Regions from separate parts of the Streptomyces sp. BL1 genome, predicted to be linked through region 2. Evidence: riboswitches for the same ligand, from Rfam matches in the RefSeq annotation. Region 2 holds a riboswitch; each other region holds the start of a gene.
The links. A riboswitch is a leader RNA that binds a small molecule or an ion and turns the genes downstream of it on or off. The one in region 2 is predicted to bind glycine.

Region 1 (4,203 bases), 4.8 Mb from region 2:
TGTGGGGCCTTGGGCCCGACTGCCGGCACAAGCTCGCGCTGCGCAGCGCGCCGGTGCCGCCGTTGCACGAAGTCGACCAGGACACGTTGCCGGGGGTGTGAGGGGGCGCTCGGTCCGCTCAGTGGCTCGGGGACTCCGCCTCGGTCCACGATTCCACGGCGACGACCGCGTCCACGGGCAGCGGGCCGTAGATGTGCGGGAAGGTCTCGTCGGCGCCGGGGACCGGGGGCTCGTGGCGTACGGGGACTGTCAGGCGTTCGCTGTCGATGACGAGGACGACGAGCTCCCCGGCGGCGGGGGTGCCCGCGCCGTACAGCATCTCGGCGACACGGGGGAGTTGATGCCGCGCCGAGCCGTGGATGAAGCCGACCTCCTCCAGCGTCCGGCCGCGGGCCGACATCTCGTACGTACCAGTCTCGCGCGCTGCCTCCCACAGGGAGCGCTCGGTGAGGTGCAGAATTTCGGTCATGAACAGACCCTAGGCGGTGCGGTGTTCGACGGTGCCGGATTCGCCGGGGCGCGGTGGAGCCGGGTCGTCACCGGCAGGCGACTGCCCCGGCCGGTGCGGCAAACGCGGTCCGGGCGGGGCAGTCGGCGGTGACGGTCATGAGTGCCGGGTATCCGTGCGGCGTCAGACGGAGGCCCATGCGTAGATCATCCTGGGGGGTGCGTCGGCCCCGGAGCAGGTGTCTTCCTCGTCCTGCGTCTTCTTTTTGCCGAGGGCGGTGATCAGCTGGGCGATTCCGGCGACAAGGGCGCCCAGGCCGCCCAGAAATGTACCGATCGATTCGAGAGTCATGGTGCATCTCCAGCCTGCGGGCCGGACGCGTGTCGGGGACCTGCGCTCTATGCGGGGAGCGTCGGCGGCGACTGTCGCGGGGAACCGGCCATTCCCACGGCGACTCGCGCGAAGGGGTATTCCGGCGGCACCGGGAAGGACGCCGCACACCGTGCTGCACTCATCGTCCAACGCATGTCCGGCCTCCTTTCGCCCAGTTGACAGCCGCCAAGCCCACAAGCGCCCAGACGGCAACTCATGCACCTGAGTTGATGGGCCGTCACTTTACCGGCATTCCACCGCCCAGCAATACCCCCGAACGAGTGGAATGCTGTCATCGTTGGCTGGAATCAGTCGAACTCCCCTTTGTGGGCAAGGGGATGAGAACCGTACGGAGGGGCCGGGTGCCTCTGCCGTCAGGCGGGGGAGCGGTGCAGGCCGGGGAGGCGGAGGCCGTACCGGATGGCGAGCGTGCGCAGCAGGAACACCAGCGCCGCGGAGGTGATCGTCGTGGCGGTGGAGGGGACGCCGAGGCTGTCGAGGGCGAGGCAGCAGGCCGCGCCGGCCGCCGCGGCCGTGGCGTAGAAGTCCTCGCGGAGCAGCAGCGGAGGGCTCTCCCCGCACAGCAGGTCCCGCACGATCTCGCCCGTGACGCCGGTCAGCACCGCCAGGATGATCACCGCGGGCGGGGTGACGCCGGCCTCCAGGGCCGCCCGTGCGCCGATCACGGTGACCACCGCGAGTCCGAGGGCGTCGACCAACAGCAGGGTGCGGTGCGGGAATCGGCGCCGGGCCGGATAGAGACTCGTCAGCACCGCGACGCCGGCGATGACGGCCAGCAGGACCCAGTCGTGCGTCCAGTAGAGCGGGCGGCGGTCCAACAGAACATCCCGCAGGGTGCCGCCGGATATCGACGCGGCGAATGCGAGCACCAGTCCGCCGAAGAAGTCCATCTTCGCCTCGTGTGCCGCCAGTACGCCGCTGGCGGCGAATGCGGCGATGCCCACGAGATACAGCACATGCAAGATCACGGCAGCAATCCCCTCAGTTCGCCGGGCAGTTGGCGACGGAAAAGGGAAGAGCTGCCGGAACGGGGCAGCGGGCAGGGGTGAGCACGGGGCGCACGGGGACTCCATTTCGCGAACGGGTATGCCGGACGGCGCGGCGCATTCCGTGCACGTGGAGTGTGCGGGCATGCGGCGCGCGGACTTTCCCGCTCTGTCATGAAGCCTGAGAGTTTCACCGCCTGGCCTGGCGGTTTGCCCCGTGGGCGGGCACCTGCGGAGAGTCCGCGGTGCCGCTTTTCAGAGGTGCCTTTCCTGCGCGGTAACCGGCCTGAGAGATTCCGGGAGGGTTGCTCCTTCGGCATCACCGCCGCGAAAGGGCGTGATTCTCCCGCACAGGGTCAACGGCCTGTCTGCTGTTGTGCCGTTACGCTAACACGGCTCGACGTCCACTCCGCGCGCCGATGGATTCCCCGCCGGATTCCCGTACGCGTACCGTGCGACGTATCCGTGCGCGTCCCCTCGTACGTCTCCGCTCGGAATGTCAGCGCGCCCCCTCAACTCGCCCGGACCGGCCGGAGGTTGTCTCTTCCCCGGGTGGCGGTGCCGCCAGGTCCAGAACACGGCGCAGGACAGAACGGCCCAGCCGGCGAGTACGAGGACGGGACGCGGCGACTGATGGCCGGGGAAGTAGACCGCGGAGCTGAGAGCCTCGACCGTCGCGCCCTGCGGAAGCCGGCAGCCGAGCGCCGCCAGCGGCCGGGGCAGCAGTCCCGTGGGGACGGAGCCGCCGCAGGACGGGGCGCCCAGCAGCACGACCAGCCCGTACGTCGGGAGCAGCGCCCATCTCTTCAGCAGGACGCTGAACATCGTGAACAGCATGCCGGACGCGAACATCGCCAGGGACAGCAGCAGCCACGGGATGAGGAACGGCATGGTGAGGACGTCCAGCCACCAGTCCGCGACCGCGTAGATGCACAGCCCGCCCAGGACGGCGAAGCCGGCCGTGAAGCCGATGCGCCCGCCGGGCGTGAGGCCGTCGGCGTGCGCCGACAGCTGGCCGGCGCCCAGGAAACCCACCATCACGGCGGCGAACGTCATATAGAAGAGTGCGATCCCCTTCGGGTCCGTCTTCTGCGGCGGATGGGTGTCGCGGACCCGCACCCGCACGCCGGCTTCCTCCGCCGCCCGCGGCGCCGCCTTGCTCAGCACTTCGGCGACCGAGGCACCGGACGCGCCCGACACGTCCAGCTCCACCGGGGCGTTCTGATCTGCCGGCGTGTGCGGTCCGGTCCGCGCCTCCGGACCGGCGTGACCGCGTACGACGGCGTAGACCTCGCGCTCGCTGACCTTCCGTGCGGCTGCGGCGTCGTTCCCGTACCGGTGAGGTGCGAGCGAGGCGTGCAGCTCTCCGTCGAGAGCCTTCAGGAAACGCTGTTCGTCGGGGGAGTCGTCGACGAGGGCGACGGGCAGCATGCGCGGTTCGGGCTTGGCCATCACGTACGAGTACGTACCGGCGAGCAGCCCGGCGACGGCTGCGATGAGGAACATCAGCACCGTGGCGGGGTACATCGGTGAGTGCCGGAACGCCCGCCACCGCTCACCCGGTGTGCGCTTCCCGTGTCCCTGCCGCCCCAAGCCATCGCCCGCGGGCGCGACTTCCTCGCACATGCCGTCCCGGTCGGGGCGGGGGAACGGCGCGGTCATGCACACTTCCTCGGCGCTGTCGGCACTTGCTCCAGGGGCGACGGGGCGCACTGTGCGCCGCGCCATCCTGCAAGGGAGCCAGAGACCCGCGGCGCGGCGGTAGGGACTTCCGGCCCGTCCGGGGAGGGCAGTTCAGCCCTGCCGCCCGGTCAGCTCGGTTGGCGGGTCGTTCGGAGTGCCAGGTCTCTGACCGCGTCCTGGGCCGACGCCAGGGAGACCGCGGCCATGTCGCGAAAGGGCGCGAGAGCCGGGATGTCTTCCGCGCGTGTCATCTCGGCGTGCACGACGTGCAGTTCGTCCTCGGGGACGCCGAGCGCACTGAAGTACGCGCGGAGGTACGGGATCTGGAAGTCGAACGGTTCCCGGGGCGTGCCCGGGCCGTAGGCGCCGCCGCGTGCCGCGACCAGCACGATCCGCGTACCGGACAACAGGCTCTCCCCGGTGTGCGGGTCGGTGAACGCGCCGGGGAAGGACACCCGCTCGATCCACGCCTTCAGGGCGGCGGGGACCGAGAAGTTGTACATCGGCACGCCGAGCAGCACGGTCTCCGCTTCCAGCAGTTCGGTGACGTACGGCAGTGTCAGCGCCCACTCCCGCGCCTCGGACGCGCTCTCGGCCAGTGCCGCCACCTCGGCGAGCGGCACACCGCCCTGCCGCTCCACGCGTTCCCCGAGGGAGATCAGCCCCGGCCCCACAGGGGGCACGGGGCCGGCG
Region 2 (4,203 bases):
GAGAGCCGTCGCGATCTCCCGGCCCGTGACGACCTCGTGCGCCCGGTTCCAGCCGGAGACGGCGAGCTCCTGGGCCGAGGTGACACAGGGCGCGTAGCCGTACCCGCCGACCTCCATGTTTCCGTACTGCGCGTCGGGCGAGCCGGCCTGGCCGGTCCACAGGAGCATCCACACCTCTGCCCCGGTGAGCGCGTTCAGCAGTGCCTCGTAGGTGTCGAACCGGCCGGGCGACACCTGCTGCAGCAGCTGCTCGACGCTTCCTCCCGCGCTCACGTAGCCGCCCTTCTTCTGCTTCGCTCACCATGCGCCCGCACTCGCGTACGGACGCGCCCCGTCATCTCTCCAGCTTAAGAGCCCGGTACGACACGTCGCCGCCGACTCGGCGCTTCCGTTTCGGCCGGTACGCCCGTCAGGTGTGCTCGCGCGAGTAGAACGGGCGTACGCAGTGCCGCATCCAGTCCGCCACCGGATCCCGGGACGCGTCCAACAGCACCATCTGGACGGGCCACTTGACGGCCACCCTGCCCAGCGCCCGCCCCAGCGCGTCGTGCGCGGCCTGCCGGGCCTCGGGGTCGAGGAGGTCGAGTTCGACCCCGATGAACAGCGCAGGGGGATCGCCCTCGCTGCTGGCGAGGGCACGCCGCGCGGTGCGTACGGGACCCAGCACGGCGAGTTCGCCGGCCACCGCGGCGAGGAACTCCCCGGGCTCCTCCTGCCAGTCCGGTTCGAAGAGCCGCACCCGCGCACCGCGGGCCACGCCCCACGCGGCCTGCTCGTCGGGGGTGTTCTTGCACAGCTCCGCCACCACCTCGGGCGGCAGCGGGATGCCGACGGCGCCCTCCGGGTTCACCGCGATCCCGACCTGCGGGGGCAGACCGCGCGCGAACTCCCGCGCGGGCGCGATGCTGAAGTCCATGTGGGAGCCGACCACCTGGAGGAACTGCTGCTCGGAGCTGAAGACGGGGACGTACGCCGCGCCGCCCAGTTCGATCGTCGGCAGGTCCAGATTCGGGCTCTGCGGACCGCCGCCTTCGGGCAGCGGCACCCAGAGGCTGCTGCGGCCGAGCACCTCCAGCAGCCGGCCGCCCGCGGAGGAGACGGCGAGTGAGGCCGCGAGGGCCTCTTCCAGCTCGTTGCCGGGCCAGCCTCCGCCGTGGCCTGGGCCGAAGTCCTGCGGGATGCTCATGCGGCCACCCTAATCGGAGGCGTTTCCGGCCCTGTTGGCCGGTCCTCGCCCCGGGCGCGGGGTGCCCCGCGCCCGGCCCTCATGCGCAGACGCCGGCCCTCATGCGCAGACGCCGGCCCTCATTCGAAGGTGATGGCCGCCAGCGAGGCCGCGGCCTCCCGGTCCAGCAGCGTCACCGAGGTGACGCCCGACGGCAGTGTCCCCTCCTCGGCGGCCGTCACCAGGCGGGCGACGGCGCGCCGGTGACGTACGAAGGCGTAGCCGGACACCCCGCGCCCCCGCGCCGCCTGCCCCTCCAGGGCGAGGCCGGGCGGCACGTCGAGGAGCACCAGATGCAGGCCCCCACCCCGGCGCCGGGTGTCCCGCGCCACCCAGTTGCGCACCCAGCTCTGCGTACCGCAGTCGTGCACGACGACACTCGCGCCGGAGGTCAACGCGCCCCGGAGACCGGCGAAATGGGCAATCCTGACAAAGGGCCGGTACAGCCCGTACGGCATCCAGCGCGGCATTCCGCGGTCCCAGCGCTCGCGCACGTCCTGGGAGTCGATGCGGCGCACCGTGTCGCCGAGCGCTACCGCGCGCCGCATCAGCGTCGACTTGCCGCTGCCGGGCAGTCCGGAGACCACGACCCGGTCACCGGCGGCGAACCGCAGGGTGCCGCCCGGCGCGGTGCCGCGCAGGTCCCGTTCCTCCACGGCGGGCGCGGGCGCGGGAACCGGCGCGCACCGCTGCGCGGGCACGGCCGTGCCCGCTCCGGCGCCCGTGCCGTTTCCCGTCACCGTCGCGCTCACCGCGACGTACGCGCTGCGCAGGCTTGCCACCCGATCGCCCTCCCCGGCTCGGACCGCTCGTCGCGGCTTTCCCCGAGAGTGTCAAGGAACGGTAATGCGATTCAAGGCGCGGCGGGTCCGGGACATGTGTCCGTACACACCCGTGACATGCGGCCGTCCGCTCCGGGCGGACCTGCCGCGAAGTGCTGTGGAATGCCGTACGGCCGGGGGGACCGCAGACGGCGCGAACGTGCCATGATGTGCACGCCAACTCCATACCGGCCGATTGAGCCCGCGCGGGAGAGTCCCCGTCCTGAAGAAGAAGGACGTGGGCGCCGAAGGAGCAAGTTCCTCCCTTGAATCTCTCAGGCCCCGATACCGCGCAGGGTGAGGCAGATCTGAAAAGCGGGCCGCCGCCGCTGCGAGCTGCAGAGGCGCCGGCTCCACCCAAGGTGCAAGCTCCGTTCCGAAGCTCACGGGACACGGGCGAACCTCTCAGGTTCCGATGACAGATGGGGAGGACACTCACGTCCCCCATGACCGGGAGCCTGATCATGAGCGAAAATCCGCCCGCCCCTCGCAGGACGGCCCTCGACGCGACACATCGCGCGCTCGGCGCGACGATGACCGACTTCGCGGGCTGGGACATGCCGCTGCGGTACGGCAGCGAGCGTGACGAGCACAACGCCGTGCGCAGCCGCGCGGGCCTGTTCGACCTCTCCCACATGGGCGAGATCACCATCACGGGCGCGCAGGCCGCCGAGCTGCTCGACTACGCGCTCATCGGCAATCTCTCCAAGCTCGCCGTGGGCCGCGCCCGTTACACGATGATCTGTGACGAGAACGGCGGCATCCTCGACGACCTGATCGTCTACCGCACCGGTGAGCAGACCTTCATGGTCGTCGCGAACGCCGCCAACTCCCAGGTGGTGCTGGACGCGCTCACCGAACGCTCGGCCGGCTTCGCGGGCGCGGAGGTGCGGGACGACCGGGACGCGTACGCGCTGATCGCCGTCCAGGGCCCGGAGGCCGCCGGGATCCTTCAAGGCAAGCACAGCCTGAAGGGGCTGACCGACGCGGACCTGGAGGGCCTGAAGTACTACGCGGGCCTGCCCGGCACCGTCGCGGGCAAGGACGCGCTGATCGCCCGTACCGGATACACCGGCGAGGACGGCTTCGAGCTCTTCGTCGCCCCCGCCGACGCCGTCGCCGTGTGGGAGGCGGTGACCGCGGCCGGCGAGGGCGCGGGCCTCACCCCGTGCGGGCTGAGCTGCCGGGACACGCTGCGGCTCGAAGCGGGCATGCCGCTGTACGGACACGAACTGTCCACCGCCACCACCCCGTTCGACGCGGGGCTCGGCCGGACGGTGAAGTTCGAGAAGGAGACCAACGGCGGCCGTTTCGTGGGCCGCGAACCACTGGAGGCCGCCGCCGAGCGTGCCGAGAAGGCACCGCCGCGGAAGCTGGTCGGCCTGATCGCCGAGGGCCGCCGCGTCCCCCGCGCCGGTTACCCGGTGGTGTCGGCCGGTGACGGTACGGTCATCGGCGAGGTCACCTCCGGTGCCCCGTCCCCCACCCTGGGCAAGCCGATCGCGATCGCATACGTGGACGCGGCCCGTGCGGAGCCCGGGACGGAGGGCGTCGCCGTGGACATCCGGGGCAGCCACGAGCCGTACGAAGTGGTGGCCCTCCCCTTCTACAAGAGGCAGCGCTGAGCCCCGCGGAGCATCACCCGGCGTCTAAACCTCCCGGCCACGGACTGTGGGTCTCATCCCACCTGACCTGACCGTTTTCCTTTGCACACCTCTCATCCAGGAGAATCGCACCATGAGCAACCCCCAGCAGCTGCGCTACAGCAAGGAGCACGAGTGGCTGTCGGACGCCGCGGACGGCGTCTCGACGGTCGGCATCACGTCCCACGCCGCCGACGCGCTCGGCGACGTGGTCTTCGTCCAGCTCCCTGAGGTAGGCGACTCGGTGACCGCGGGCGAGCCCTGCGGCGAGCTGGAGTCCACCAAGTCGGTCAGCGACCTGTACGCACCGGTCACCGGTGAGGTCACCGAGACCAACCAGGACGTGGTGGACGACCCGGCGCTGGTGAACTCCGCCCCCTTCGAGGGCGGTTGGCTGTTCAAGGTGAAGGTCACCGACGAGCCGGACGACCTGCTGTCCGCCGACGAGTACACCGCCTTCGCCAAGGGAGCCTGAGCCGCCCGAGGCCGGGAACCCAGGCTGTACGCCTACTGC
Region 3 (4,203 bases), 1.6 Mb from region 2:
ACATCGTCGATGCTCACTCCGGTCTGCTTGGTCAGCGGCCGGACGTCGATGATGCACTCGTGCGCGACCAGACCGTTCGGCCCCGTGTACAGGACCGGGTAGTGCGGCTCCAGGCGCTTGGCGATGTAGTTGGCGCCGAGCACCGCGACCTGCGTGGCACGCCGCAGCCCGTCGGCGCCCATCAGCCGCAGGTACGCCCAGGAGATCGGCAGGATGCCGGCCGAGCCCCACGGCGCGCCGGAGATCGGGCCGATGCCCGTCTCCGAGGGGCCCGCCTCGGGCTGCAGCGGGTGGCTGGGCAGGTACGGGGCGAGGTGCTCGCGCACGCCGATCGGGCCGACACCGGGACCGCCCCCGCCGTGCGGGATGCAGAAGGTCTTGTGCAGGTTCAGGTGCGACACGTCGGCACCGAACTTGCCCGGACGGGCCACGCCCACCAGCGCGTTGAGGTTCGCGCCGTCGACGTACACCTGGCCGCCCGCCTCGTGCACGCTCGCGCAGATGTCGCTGATGTGCTCCTCGAACACCCCGTGCGTGGAGGGGTAGGTGACCATCAGGACGGCCAGTTCGTCGCCGTGCTTCTCGATCTTGGCGTGCAGGTCGTCCAGTTCGACGTCGCCGTTCTCGCTCGTCTTGACGACGACGACCTTCATCCCCGCCATCACGGCGCTGGCCGCGTTGGTGCCGTGCGCCGAGGACGGGATCAGGCACACGGTGCGCTGGTCGTCGCCGTTGGCGCGGTGGAAGGCGCGTACGGCCAGCAGCCCGGCGAGCTCGCCCTGGGAACCGGCGTTGGGCTGCAGCGAGACCTTGTCGTATCCGGTGATCTCCGCCAGCCGGTCCTCCAGCTCCCCGATCAGCGTCAGGTAGCCGCCGGCCTGCGCGGCGGGCGCGAAGGGGTGCAGCGCGCCGAACTCCGGCCAGGTGACCGGCTCCATCTCCGTGGTGCCGTTCAGCTTCATCGTGCAGGAACCGAGCGGGATCATGCCGCGGTCCAGCGCGTAGTCGCGGTCGGCGAGCTTGCGCAGGTAGCGCAGCAGGGCCGTCTCGGAACGGTGCTCGTGGAAGACCGGGTGCGTCAGGTACTCGTCCTGCCGCAGCAGCCCCTCGGGCAGCACGTCCTCGGTCGCCCCGTCCAGCTGCTCGATGTCGGCCTCGACCCCGAACGCGCTCCACACGGCGCTCAGTTGCTCCCGCGCCGTCGTCTCGTCACAGGAGATGCCGACGTGATCGGCGTCCACCAGGCGGAGGTTGACGCCCTCCTGGCGGGCCCGCTCCACGACATCGGCGGCCCGGCCCGGCACCCGCGCGGTCACGGTGTCGAAGAACGCGCCGTGCACGGTCTCCACACCGCCCTGCCGCAGCCCGGCGTCCAGCAGCGTCGCGAACCGGTGCGTACGGCGGGCGATGGCGGCCAGTCCCTCGGGCCCGTGGTGGACGGCGTACAGCCCGGCCATCACGGCGAGCAGCACCTGCGCGGTGCAGATGTTGCTGGTCGCCTTCTCCCGGCGGATGTGCTGCTCGCGCGTCTGCAGCGCCAGCCGGTACGCCTGGCTGCCGTCCTCGTCCTTGGAGACGCCCACGAGGCGGCCGGGCAGGCTGCGCGCGAACTTGTCGTGCACCGACATGTATCCCGCGTGCGGGCCGCCGAAGCCCATGGGGACACCGAAGCGCTGGCTGCTGCCGACGGCGATGTCGGCACCCAGCTCGCCGGGCGACGTGAGCAGCGTGAGCGACAGCAGGTCGGCGGCGACGGTGACCACCGCGCCGAGCTCGTGCGCCTGCTCGATGACGGCACGGTAATCACGCACGGCGCCCGAGGCACCCGGGTACTGCAGCAGCATGCCGAACACGCCACGCTCGGCGATCCCGTCCGGAATGCCCTCGCTCAGGTCGGCGACGACGACCTCGACACCCGTGGGTTCGGCGCGGGTCTGGATGACGGCGACGGTCTGCGGCAGGCAGTCCGAATCGACCAGGTACACGCCCTGCTTGACCTTGCCCACGCGCCGGGACATCGCCATCGCCTCGGCGGCGGCGGTCGGTTCGTCCAGCAGTGAGGAGTTGGAAGTGGGCAGACCGGTCAGATCGGCCACGACAGTCTGGAAGTTGAGCAGGGCCTCGAGCCTGCCCTGCGAGATCTCCGGCTGGTACGGGGTGTACGCCGTGTACCAGGCGGGGTTCTCCATCACATTGCGCAGCACCACCGGCGGTGTGTAAGTGCCGTAGTAGCCAAGCCCGATCATGGGGTGCAGCACGTCGTTGCGGCCGGCCAGCTCGCGCAGCTCGGCCTGTACCTCGGCCTCGCTGCGGGCATCAGGAAGCCGCAGCGCGCCGGCGCTCTTGATGACGTCCGGCACGGCGGCGGCGGTGAGTTCGTCGAGGGAGCCGTATCCGACCTGGGCGAGCATCTTGGCCTGGGCCCCGGTGTCGGGCCCGATGTGCCGACGCTCGAACGGTGTGCCGCGCTCCAGCTCGGCGAGGGGGATGCGGTTGGCAGTCATCTGCGGAGGCCTCCTGGTCTCTGCGACCTTCGAAGGGACACCACGCACGGGTGCCCTGACGGCCTCCCCCTCTGTCATCTCCACCTGAGAGATTCACCGGTCCCGCCGGCTGTGCTCGGCCGGCCCGGCTTACACCGTCGGTGAGGAGGGGCTCCGGCACTCGTCCGCGGCCCGCCCTGCTTTCCAGAGTGGCCTCGTCCACGCGGTACGTGAGCCTGAGAGATTCCGGGGAGGAGTTGCTCCTTCGGCGTCCCCGGCACACACGCTCCACCGAGGACTCTCCCGCGTGGGGTCGACAGCCGTTTCCGAGCCTACCAGCGAGGTAATCAGTGGGAACCAGGCCTGCGCCCGAGTGGCCAACAACCGAAAAGTGCCTTTTCGTTGTACTACCGCCCCAGAGGATCCCGATGGAGCAGTTGCGACCTATTGGAGGGACCGTGCAGACCGAAATCGATCCGCGGAGCCTGATCGGCCGCAAGGCGTTCGACACCCACGGCACGAAGATCGGCACCGTGGACGAGGTGTATCTCGACGACGCCACCGGCGAACCGGAGTGGGCCGCGGTCCGCACCGGAATCTTCAGCCGCGACGCGTTCGTCCCCCTCGAACCCAGCAGCGTCGTGGACGAGACGCTCCGTGTCCCCTTCGCCCGCGCACTCATCAAGGACGCGCCCGACTTCGGCGTCGGCCGGCACCTCTCGCCCGCCCAGGAACTCCAGCTCTACCACCACTACGGACTCGACGTCCCCGCCGTCGGCGAGGGCGCCGCCCCGTCCCCGGACCGGGACTTCGGCCGGATAGCGGGCTCGGAGAGCTGATCCGCGCCGCTCATCGGCGCCGGCGGAAGCGGCTCGGCCGGCTCGAGACAGGGGTCGTCGACGGTGAACGTCCTTACCCGGCCGGGGGGATCGCCGGGTCGCTCGAAACGCACGGTGACACGCCCCACGCCGCTGCCCTGCACCCAGCCCGGCCCGTACTCGGTGTGCCGGACGTCCAGGCCCGGCAGCCACCGCCGCACCGCGGGTATCTCCTCCTCCACGACGGCCGGCGCCGCGGCGCTCTGATCCTCCTCGTCCGGGTCCTCCTCCCCCGGCTCCGCCTCGGCCCCCACCATCCGCCGCATCCGCCGCGCCTCCTCGGCCCCCTCCGCGGCCTGCGCGAACAGATCCTCCTGTGTGAAGTCGGCCAGCCCGCTCACGCCCACCCCCAGCAGCCGCACACCCGCCGTGGTGTCCACACCGTCGATCAGCCGGGCCGCGGCCTCCCGCACGACGCCGGGGTCGTCGGTCGGCCCGCGCAGCGTCTCGGAGCGGGTCAGCGTGGAGAAGTCGTAGCTGCGCACCTTGATCACCACCGTCCTGCCGGAGCGCCCCGCCTCCCGCAACCGCTTCACGCACCGGTCCGCGAGCCGTGAGACCTCCAGCTGCACCTGCGTACGGTCGGTCAGGTCGACATCGAAGGTGTCCTCCACCGACACCGACTTGGCGTCCCGCTCGGCGACCACGGGACGGTCGTCATAGCCGTTGGCCATCGTGTACAGCGCCGTGCCGTGCGCCTTGCCCAGCAGCCGCAGCAGCTCCGCCTCCCCCGCCTCGGCCGTCTCCCCGATGGTGGTGATCCCCGAGCGCCGCAGGGTCTCCGCCGTCGCCGGACCGACGCCCGGCAGCGTCCGCACCGTCATCGGAGCGAGCAACTCCCG

Region 1: linked by a shared signal. The riboswitch ahead of AC3AGO_RS33010 (trimeric intracellular cation channel family protein) and the one ahead of gcvT (glycine cleavage system aminomethyltransferase GcvT) in region 2 are both predicted to bind glycine.
Region 3: linked by a shared signal. The riboswitch ahead of gcvP (aminomethyl-transferring glycine dehydrogenase) and the one ahead of gcvT (glycine cleavage system aminomethyltransferase GcvT) in region 2 are both predicted to bind glycine.

Annotation. Positions count from the first base shown of each region.
Region 1 is NZ_JBXYWZ010000002.1:7,518,247-7,522,449, forward strand. It holds gene AC3AGO_RS32995 (DUF6011 domain-containing protein) at 1-101, shown strand, start outside; gene AC3AGO_RS33000 (DUF952 domain-containing protein) at 119-469, opposite strand; gene AC3AGO_RS33005 (hypothetical protein) at 632-799, opposite strand; gene AC3AGO_RS33010 (trimeric intracellular cation channel family protein) at 1,195-1,809, opposite strand; glycine riboswitch at 1,987-2,091, opposite strand; glycine riboswitch at 2,093-2,186, opposite strand; gene AC3AGO_RS33015 (ABC transporter permease) at 2,215-3,489, opposite strand; gene AC3AGO_RS33020 (FMN-dependent NADH-azoreductase) at 3,639-4,203, opposite strand, start outside.
Region 2 is NZ_JBXYWZ010000002.1:2,753,865-2,758,067, forward strand. It holds gene AC3AGO_RS12050 (enhanced serine sensitivity protein SseB C-terminal domain-containing protein) at 1-273, opposite strand, end outside; gene AC3AGO_RS12055 (enhanced serine sensitivity protein SseB) at 410-1,186, opposite strand; gene AC3AGO_RS12060 (AAA family ATPase) at 1,306-2,007, opposite strand; glycine riboswitch at 2,244-2,347, shown strand; gene gcvT (glycine cleavage system aminomethyltransferase GcvT) at 2,511-3,671, shown strand; gene gcvH (glycine cleavage system protein GcvH) at 3,784-4,164, shown strand.
Region 3 is NZ_JBXYWZ010000002.1:1,112,826-1,117,028, forward strand. It holds gene gcvP (aminomethyl-transferring glycine dehydrogenase) at 1-2,504, opposite strand, end outside; glycine riboswitch at 2,569-2,696, opposite strand; glycine riboswitch at 2,698-2,799, opposite strand; gene AC3AGO_RS05180 (PRC-barrel domain-containing protein) at 2,942-3,322, shown strand; gene AC3AGO_RS05185 (DNA polymerase IV) at 3,235-4,203, opposite strand, start outside.